4 regions of the Acidovorax sp. 1608163 genome follow, and region 3 is predicted to be linked to each of the others. Evidence: predicted binding sites of a transcription regulator. Region 3 holds the regulator's gene; each other region holds the start of a gene.

Region 1 (2,181 bases), 1.9 Mb from region 3:
TGAACGCCTAAGGCAGCGGACCAAAGCAAGAGCTGCGGAGTTTCACACACGCTGAATGAAACTGGCGCAGCCCAAGCCAGGGTCGCCGCGCAAGGGCCGTCCCGCCGCGCTGGCGACGTCCCCCTGCCCGCGAAGCGAGAGCGGGGGGAAGCGGCGAAGCCGCTCAGGGGGGTGAACCTAATCCTATCGGGCTGGGGGCCCGCATCACGATGCGGGTGAACAGACGGTCATACGCCGGGTCGCGCGGGCGGCCGTGGGTGAGGGGGTTGGTGTTGGTGGCAAACGCGGCATCCACAGCGGCCCAGTCCTCATCGCTCAAATGCGCCTGTGCCGCAGGCAGCACCAGCGTCTCTTCCAGGCGCATGTGCTCCAGGTAAAAGTCGATATAGCGCCCCAGGGCCTGCACAAACGCCTCGCGCCGCCCCTCACCCATCAGCTCCCAGCCCAGCAGCAGGTGCTGCAGCTCCCGCACCGCCGCCTCGCCGCCATCGTGCTCCTGGTCCAGCCGCGCAATCACCTCAGCCACATGGGGCGCACACAGGGCCACCCGGGGGAAGAGGCACTGCGTCTCTTTGGGGTGGTGCTGGCGTTCAGGAAACTCGTCGATGTAGAACAGCATGGCCCGCGCCACGTCAAAGAACGTGGCGGGGTTGTCCCCCGGGCCTTGGTCCATCAGCAGCCTCAGCGAATGCAGCACCGCAGCGAGCGACGCATGTTCTTCACGGATGATCTGCAAACTGACGGGAGGCATAGGGCAAGCACCGGGGGGCGGGTAGACGAATCGGGCGAGAGTGCCACGGCCCCGCCAGCCCCTGCGTGACACAGGTCAACAAATGCCCAGGCATGGGGCCCTGCAGCGCACAAAACGGGGCCCAAAAAAGCAAAACCCCAACGGGTGGGGGTTTGCAGCAAGGTGGCGGGCCCACGCACCGGGTGCCCGCCAGTCCACCCATCAGCCCAGCAAAGCGCGGGGGCCCGAGCGGGGCGCAGACAAGCCCTGCGGGGCTGCCACGGCGGCGTGCTGATGGTGGTCCATGGATGCCGACAGGCGGAACTGCTGCACCACCTGCGACAAGCGCGCAGCTTGCTCACGCAGGGACTCGGCGGCGGCAGCAGACTCTTCCACCAGCGCTGCGTTTTGCTGCGTCATGCGGTCGATCTCACCCACCGACTGGTTCACCTGGCCGATGCCCGCAGACTGCTCGGAAGCCGCTGCCGTGATCTCGCCAATGATGTCGCCCACGCGCTGCACGCTGCTCACGATGTCCTTCATGGCCGTGCCCGCGTCTTCCACATGGCGCACGCCGCCGTTCACGGCGGTCACGCTGCTCTGGATCAGCACCTTGATGTCGCTGGCCGCAGCGGCCGAGCGCTGGGCCAGGCTGCGCACTTCGCTGGCCACCACGGCAAAGCCACGGCCTTGCTCGCCCGCACGGGCGGCTTCTACGGCCGCGTTCAGCGCCAGGATGTTGGTCTGGAAGGCAATCGAATCGATCAGGCCGATGATGTCGCCGATCTTGCGGCTGGAGGCCGAGATCTCGTGCATGCTGGACACCGCCTGCTCCACCACCGAGCCACCCCGCGTGGCCGTGCTGGATGCAGAGGCCGCCAGCTGGTTGGCCATCTGCGAAGAAGACGCCGTCTGCTGCACCGTAGCCGTGATTTGCGACAGCGAACTTACCGCCGCCTGGGCGTTGCTGGCCGTTTGCTCGGTGCGGTGCGACAGGTCCTGGTTGCCCGTGGCAATCTCTTGGCTGGCCGTGGCGATGTTGCCACTGGCATCGCGCACCTGCGCCACCAGCGTGCCCAGGCCCTGTTGCATGTCGGACAGGGCGCGCAGCAGGTCGGCCACTTCATCGCGCCCTTCGGCACGAATGGACTGCGACAAGTCGCCCCCCGCAATCGCCTTGGCCACGCGCTGGGCCTCGTCCAACGGCTTGCAGATGGAATGCATGTTCAGCAAAGTGAGCGGCACCACCACCACCACCGTGATGATCACTGCCAAGGCAAACAGCCACTTCGTTTGCTCGGAGACGCTCTGTTGCTCGGCCACCGACTTTTGCACCTCGCTGCGCAGCACCTCATCGAGCTGGCCCATCAGCTTGTCGGCCTCAGAGAATTCAGCCACGGCCTTGCCGCTCATGCGGTTGGCGATGGTGGCGGTGTCGTAGCCACCGGCCT
Region 2 (2,181 bases), 1.1 Mb from region 3:
CGCAGCGTTCAGCGCAAGGATATTGGTCTGGAAGGCAATGCTGTCGATCAACTGCGTGATCTCGCTGATACGCCCGGAAGCGGATTGGATCTGCTTCATCGTAGCTGCCACGCTGTTGACGACTTCGCTGCTGTGCTCAGCCACCGAAGTGGCTTGGGTGGCCAACTCGGTACCACGGCGGGCAGACTCGGCCGTTTGCCGCACCGTGCCGGTGATTTCCTCCATCGAAGCCGCCGTCTGCTCCAGGTTGCTCGCCTGGGATTCGGTGCGCGCTGACAGGTCCTGGTTGCCTTGCGCGATTTCCTGGGTGGACAACTGCATGCGCTCGGCCTCCTGGCGTGCATCGCGCACGATGGAGAGCAGGTTCACATTCAGTTGGGACAAGGCTTTTTGCAGGTGACCGGCCGTGTCATCGCGCGACGCTTGAATCTTCTGGGTCAGGTCCCCCGCCGCCATGCGGTTGGCCCACAGCAGCATCTGGTTCAGGGGGGCAATCGTCACGTTGTGCATGTAGGCGGCCGCTCCCACGGCCAGGACCAGAACACCCAGCCAGGCCAAGCCAGACACCAACGACAGGCTGTGCCCCCCTGCCGATGCAGCCAGCCAGGCGGCAAGCACCACAGCGCCCATGCACACCAGCATCTTGCCCAGCGCGCCCATGCGCAGCAGCTCGGTGGTGCGCCCCCAAAGGTTGTCTTTGATCAGGCGCCCGGCACGCAGCTTGTGCACCAAGGCCCCGGCCTCTTTCTCGGCTCGCATGGTCTTGTACAGCTGCTCGGCCTGCTGGATCTGCTCGCGGGTGGCTTCGGTGCGCACCGACATGTAGCCCACGGGCTGGTCCCCCTGCATGAGGGGCGTGACATTGGCCATCACCCAGTAGTAGGTGCCGTTTTTGCGGCGGTTCTTCACGGCGGCGGACCAGGGGATGCCCTTGGCGATGGTGTCCCACATGTCGCGAAAGGCCTCTTCCGGCATTTCAGGGTGGCGGATCATGTTGTGGGGCTGGCCCAGCAACTCTTGCTTTTCGTAGCCACTGACCTCCACAAACATGGGGTTGCAGTAGAGGATGCGCCCCTTCAGATCGGTCGTCGAGACCAATGTCTCGCCTTTGGGAAAGGGGTACTCCTGAGAGACAACGGGCAGGTTCATTCGCATAGATAACTCCTGAAAAGCCACTTCACGCCAACATGCCAGTGAACTCTCTGCTCAAGAGGCTGCTACCGCCCCGAACCAAGAGCACCGCCGCACGACCAGAATAAATGAAAAGAAATATTTGTTACATAACTATTTGAGCGGGTCAAAGCACAAAAAATACACTTTGCACCCGTTCCAAAATCACCTGTAACAAACAAATCATTTAAATCAATCAAAATTCATCGTACAACCCAAAGCTACACCAAACTGGTGCAAACCACCAACAAAAAGTAGCCAACACACTTCAATTCATGGCATGCGGCTTGCTTGTGGTGTTTTGCAGCCAACGAAGGCTGCAGGTTGACCCGGTGCAAAGGCGGATTGGGTGAACAAGACGCAGGCGTCTTCGCGGTGCAAGGGCTGGAAGTGGATAGCCCAGAGACCGCGCAGGCGCCTTTTTTGTTTTTGACACGGGCAACACATGGGCTGCGCAGGCAGGCCACTGGCCCGTGGCACCTTTGCACAGGCGCGCTCCATGCTCCAGTTCCGCGAATTCCTCAAGTCGGGTCACGCCCCCACGCTGTGGTCCTCGTTTCTTTACTTCGGCTTCTCGTGCGCCGTGTGGGTCATCAACGGGGCCATGGCCCCGTTCATCCGGGACGACTTCCAACTCACCCCCACCCAAATGGGGCTGATGCTGTCGCTGCCTATCTTTGCAGGCGCGCTGATGCGGTTCCCGCTGGGCATCCTGGCGCAATACATCGGCCGCAAGCGCGCCACGCTGGTCGAGATGGCGGGCATTGCCCTGGCCATGGCTTTTGGCTACTTCTTCGTGCACACCTATAACGACCTGCTGGCCATGGGTGTGCTGCTGGGGGTGGCAGGCGCCAGTTTTGGGGTGGCGCTGTCGCTGGGCTCGGGCTCGTTTCCGCCGCGCTACAAGGGCCTGGCCATGGGCATTGTGGGTGCAGGCAATGTGGGCACGGCCGTGGCGGCGCTGCTGGCGCCCGCCCTCGCCCAAAAGTTTGGCTGGCAAACGGTGTACGG
Region 3 (2,181 bases):
CCAGCGTGAAACTGCGCTTGAGCATAGACATGAGTTCGCGCAAGCCCTCATCCGAGAGAAACGTCGGCGTGCCCCCCCCAAATGCAGCTGACTGACCACCTGCCCTGCACCACACTGGGCCGTGTGCAGATCAATCTCACGGCTCAGATAGCGCAAATAGACATCGGCGCGGTCATGGTGTTTGGTGATGATCTTGTTGCAAGCGCAGTAGTAGCATAGCGACTCGCAAAATGGAATGTGCACGTACAGTGACAATGGCATTGCCTTGGCACCTGTCCCCAGATGCCTCTGCGCCAATGCCAAGGAATATTCCTCTTGGCCAAATGCCTCCACGAAACGGTCTGCCGTGGGGTAGGAGGTGTATCGAGGACCTGGCACGTCAAAGCGGGTCAGGAGTTCTGGGGTAACTGCGGTCATGGGGATATCCTTGCGTACTAGCTTACTGTGCCGCACCCCTCCTCTTGCGTCCTTGACCTGCATCAAGTGAAGTCATCTCCACAAGAGCGACAATTTGATGCATATCATCTGCCACTACTCGCAGACCGAGGCATACCGGCCTCCCTCGTCGTGCACGATATGCCCGAACATCAACCAGGTTTCTGTGCCATGAATCCGCTCACCATCAAAGTCGCTTGCTCCAACTGCAACCTCCGCGAGCTTTGCATGCCCGTTGGCCTCAATGACGAACAGCTGCAGCGCATCGACGAGGTGGTGGCCGTGCGCCGCAAAGTCAAGCGCGGTGGCACACTCTTTCGCAATGGCGAAGCCTTCACCTCGCTGTACGCCATTCGCACGGGTTTCTTCAAGACCTGCGTAGCCACTGAAGATGGTCGCGATCAAGTCACGGGCTTTCAAATGGCCGGGGAGATCATCGGCCTGGATGGCATTGTGAATGATCACCATACCTGCGACGCCGTGGCATTGGAAGATGCCGAAGTCTGTGTGATGCCGTTTGATCGCATTGAAGAACTATCACGCGAAGTGACTGCACTACAGCACCATGTGCACAAAATCATGAGCCGCGAAATCGTGCGCGAACACGGCGTGATGCTCCTTTTGGGCAGCATGCGGGCTGAAGAGCGTTTGGCAGCCTTCCTTCTCAACCTGGTACAGCGCCTGCATGCCCGCGGCTTCTCTCAATCAGAGTTGGTGCTGCGCATGACCCGGGAAGAAATTGGCAGCTACCTGGGCCTCAAATTGGAAACCGTGAGCCGCACCTTCTCCAAATTCGTAGAGGATGGAACTGTCGAAGTTCGCCAACGCCACGTGCGAATTTTGGACACCGACGCGCTACGCCGCATCGTGAACAACCAACAAGCCTGCCACTGATCGGTTGGGTCTTGAGGCATGCCGACTAACGGAGGCATGCCATCCGGCCTCATGGGCAAGACGGTGTCTTGCGGCAATCGTCAGGTCGATCTTGGTCAGGCACAGGACAGCGGTTGAGTTCAAACGGTGACATGGCCAGCAGCGTGGTCAAAGCGCCGGACGCCATGGTCAGCACCCAGAAGGCAAAGAAGGCCAGCGTGTACACCCCCAGCCGAGACAATGCCAGCGGCTGCCCAAACCAGTGCAGGTCTTGGGGGTCAACCATTGCAAACACCAACACCTCCAAAGCCCCGGCGACCAAAAAGGCCGGCCAAGCAATCCACATCAAACGCTGTGTCCACATCGTGGTGTCTCCGTATGGTTTTGAGAAGGCATCGATGCCTGGGCCTACCGCACCGCCATGAAGGCCCAGGCTCCGCAACTAGCGGGGCTGGTCTTTGAGCGGTGTCACGGCATGGTTGCGGCCCTTGAGCGCAGGCGCCATGCCAGGCTGCGGGTTCTCCAGCCTCTTGTTGATATCAATGCCTTGCTGGTAGTAGTCTTCAGCCACAACGGGGTCAGGGCTGGAGACGGCAATCCACAAGGTAACGAAGCCCGCTACCACGACGATAGCGGGGCCAGAGAGCACCAGCCAAACATGGCCAAACTTCCACCAAGGAGCCGCCTGAACGGGAGCGGGAGCTGAAGAGGAAATCGAAGACATAGCAAACTCCATCAAAACGGGTAAGACAGCGAGACCACAGGCTGCTTACCGAGGAACCAAAAAGACCGTTTTTTCCGATACATGGGCGCCACCACCTTCCGCCCCAATCTCAAACGTCACAGGGTGCGAACCCGGCGTTGCGGACCCAT
Region 4 (2,181 bases), 2.3 Mb from region 3:
CTGGGCTGCAAAAAGCATTCCACCTGTCTGAGGCCGGCAGAGATCCCGGCGCTGTGGCCTACAGACACGCTGTGTTGTCCGGCAGCCCCGTAGGCCTGGGCCCACGCGGCCTGCGTGGCAGGGACTACGCGGGGCTGCTGCATCTGTTCGTACAGTGAATCCATCGCATCACGCAGATGTTCCGCGCATTTCGGGCGGATGGCGGAGGCGAGTTGTACGAAGGACGCAAGCCATGAACGAAGACACCATCAAGGGCAACTGGAAGCAATTCAAGGGCAAGATGGTCGAGCAGTGGGGCAAGCTCACTGACGACGATTTCGATGTGATTGCCGGCCGCCGCGAGCAACTGCTGGGCAAGCTGCAAGAGCGCCAGGGCCTGGCCCGCGAGGCGGCAGAAAAGCAGCTCAAGGACTGGCAAGCCCGCCACCCCACATTCCACTTCAACGACTGACCTGTGCCAGTCAACCCGTGCACAGCGCCCTGAGCGTGTGCACTGAGCGTATTGACAGGGCACGCAACCCCAGGGCTGCGTGCCCGCTCAGCGGCCCGGCCGCACCCCCATCCGTTGAATATTGAGGAGAAGCACCATGCAATTCAAAACCCATCTTTTGTCCCGCAACCTGATCGCCCTGTCTGCCGCCACCTTGCTGGCCACCTCTGCCATGGCCATGGGCCAGCCCGAATACAAGGCGGCCAAAGACCAGATTTCCGCCGACTACAAAGTGAACAAGCAAAAGTGCGATGCCCTCAGCGGCAACGCCAAGGACATTTGCCAAAAGGAAGCCAAGGGCATTGAAAGCGTAGCCAAGGCCGACCTGGAGGCGCAGTACAAGCCCAGCGACAAAACCGCCTACAAGGCCCGCGAGGCCCGCGCCGATGCCGACTACGCCATTGCCAAGGAAAAGTGCGATGACCTGAGCGGTAACGCCAAGGACGTGTGTGTGAAGGATGCCAAAGCCGCCCACGTGACGGCCAAGGAAAACGCCAAGGTGGCCAAGGCCGCCGCCAAGCCCGGTGAAACTGCCACCGAAAAGGCCGCCGGTGTGGCCGAGGCGCGCAAGGACGCCGCTGCCGAGAAGAACGAAGCCAACTACAAGGCCGCCAAGGAGCGCTGCGATGCCCTGGCGGGCGACCTCAAGTCCAAGTGCGTGGACGACGCCAAGCGCCAGTTTGGGCAGAGTTGATGGAAGGGCTGAGCTTGGTGCCCTCGCCCTGAGTTCGCCACGGGGCGCTTGACGTTGCAGGCCTTTGGGCTAGTGTGAACGCACCCCCCAACGGTCTGCAGCGATGGAATTTGTTACGGAATGCAAGCCTGCGTGGCCGTCCCCTGATTTGGGTCAAAACACGCCACGCCGTTGTACCTAAGCTGCCGTTTTTGTCACACACCGAGGAACAAAAATGGCTGCACTGGAATGGTCTGACGCACTGGCGCTGGATTTGCCGCTCATGGACGACACCCACCGCGAGTTCGTAGACCTGCTGGCGCAAGTCGAGCAAGCCGACGACGCCACCGTGGCGCAGCAATGGCAGGCGCTGGTGGACCACACCGAGCACCACTTTGGCCAGGAAGACGCCTGGATGGCAGCCACGCGCTTTGCCTCGGGCAACTGCCACACCACGCAGCACAAGGTGGTGCTGCAGGTGATGCGCGAGGGCATCGTGCGCGCCGAGCAGGGCGATCTTCAGCCCATCCGCATCATGACGGGCGAGCTGGCCCAGTGGTTTCCCCAGCATGCCCAGATGATGGACGCCTCGCTGGCCCTGCACCTGCGCCGCGTGGGCTTTGACCCCGTGACAGGGGTGGTGCATGCCCCCGATGCCCTGCCCGGCGAACTGATCCAGGGCTGTGGCAGCACCCACAGTTGTGCCGACCAACCTGCGGCGGCTGCAGCAGAAGCCGCCTGACGGGCGTTACCCCGTCTGCAAGAACCGCTCAAAGAGGCGGGTGCTATTGAATGCATAGCTGCTAGCGCTTTATCAAAAAGCCCTAGAGGCCAAAATGGCTTGAAGTCCTGCGGCCTTCGCATTTTCTCCACCTCCCATTCAGGCCCAGACTCTCCGTACCAGGAAGCGGACGGCCTCGGCGAGGCGGCTTGTCCGCCACCCTTACATCGCCCATCGCCCCATCGGTGCGCCAGCACCGGAGCCAATGCCTATCGCGGCAGCAGCATGCCCGCCATG

What was found. Region 3 encodes FNR, which switches genes on or off when oxygen is low (the NO sensors DNR and NnrR bind a similar motif). Its sites were predicted from a motif close to TTGATNNNNATCAA; they were not measured.
Region 1: the regulator FNR is predicted to act here: its motif matches at 817-830, upstream of EAG14_RS21920 (hemerythrin domain-containing protein).
Region 2: the regulator FNR is predicted to act here: its motif matches at 1,353-1,366, upstream of EAG14_RS12755 (PAS domain-containing methyl-accepting chemotaxis protein).
Region 4: the regulator FNR is predicted to act here: its motif matches at 1,328-1,341, upstream of EAG14_RS20290 (hemerythrin domain-containing protein).

What each region holds. Positions count from the first base shown of each region.
Region 1 is NZ_CP033069.1:4,895,170-4,897,350, forward strand. It holds gene EAG14_RS21915 (alkene reductase) at 1-11, shown strand, start outside; gene EAG14_RS21920 (hemerythrin domain-containing protein) at 164-751, opposite strand; gene EAG14_RS21925 (methyl-accepting chemotaxis protein) at 953-2,181, opposite strand, start outside.
Region 2 is NZ_CP033069.1:2,857,792-2,859,972, forward strand. It holds gene EAG14_RS12755 (PAS domain-containing methyl-accepting chemotaxis protein) at 1-1,155, opposite strand, end outside; gene EAG14_RS12760 (nitrate/nitrite transporter) at 1,670-2,181, shown strand, end outside.
Region 3 is NZ_CP033069.1:1,770,763-1,772,943, reverse strand. It holds partial or broken gene hemN (oxygen-independent coproporphyrinogen III oxidase) at 1-417, opposite strand, end outside; gene fnr (fumarate/nitrate reduction transcriptional regulator Fnr) at 607-1,329, shown strand; gene EAG14_RS07985 (hypothetical protein) at 1,379-1,672, opposite strand; gene EAG14_RS07980 (FixH family protein) at 1,751-2,032, opposite strand; gene ccoG (cytochrome c oxidase accessory protein CcoG) at 2,078-2,181, opposite strand, start outside.
Region 4 is NZ_CP033069.1:4,547,137-4,549,317, reverse strand. It holds gene EAG14_RS20300 (CsbD family protein) at 233-451, shown strand; gene EAG14_RS20295 (hypothetical protein) at 588-1,184, shown strand; gene EAG14_RS20290 (hemerythrin domain-containing protein) at 1,399-1,905, shown strand; gene EAG14_RS23485 (hypothetical protein) at 2,154-2,181, opposite strand, start outside.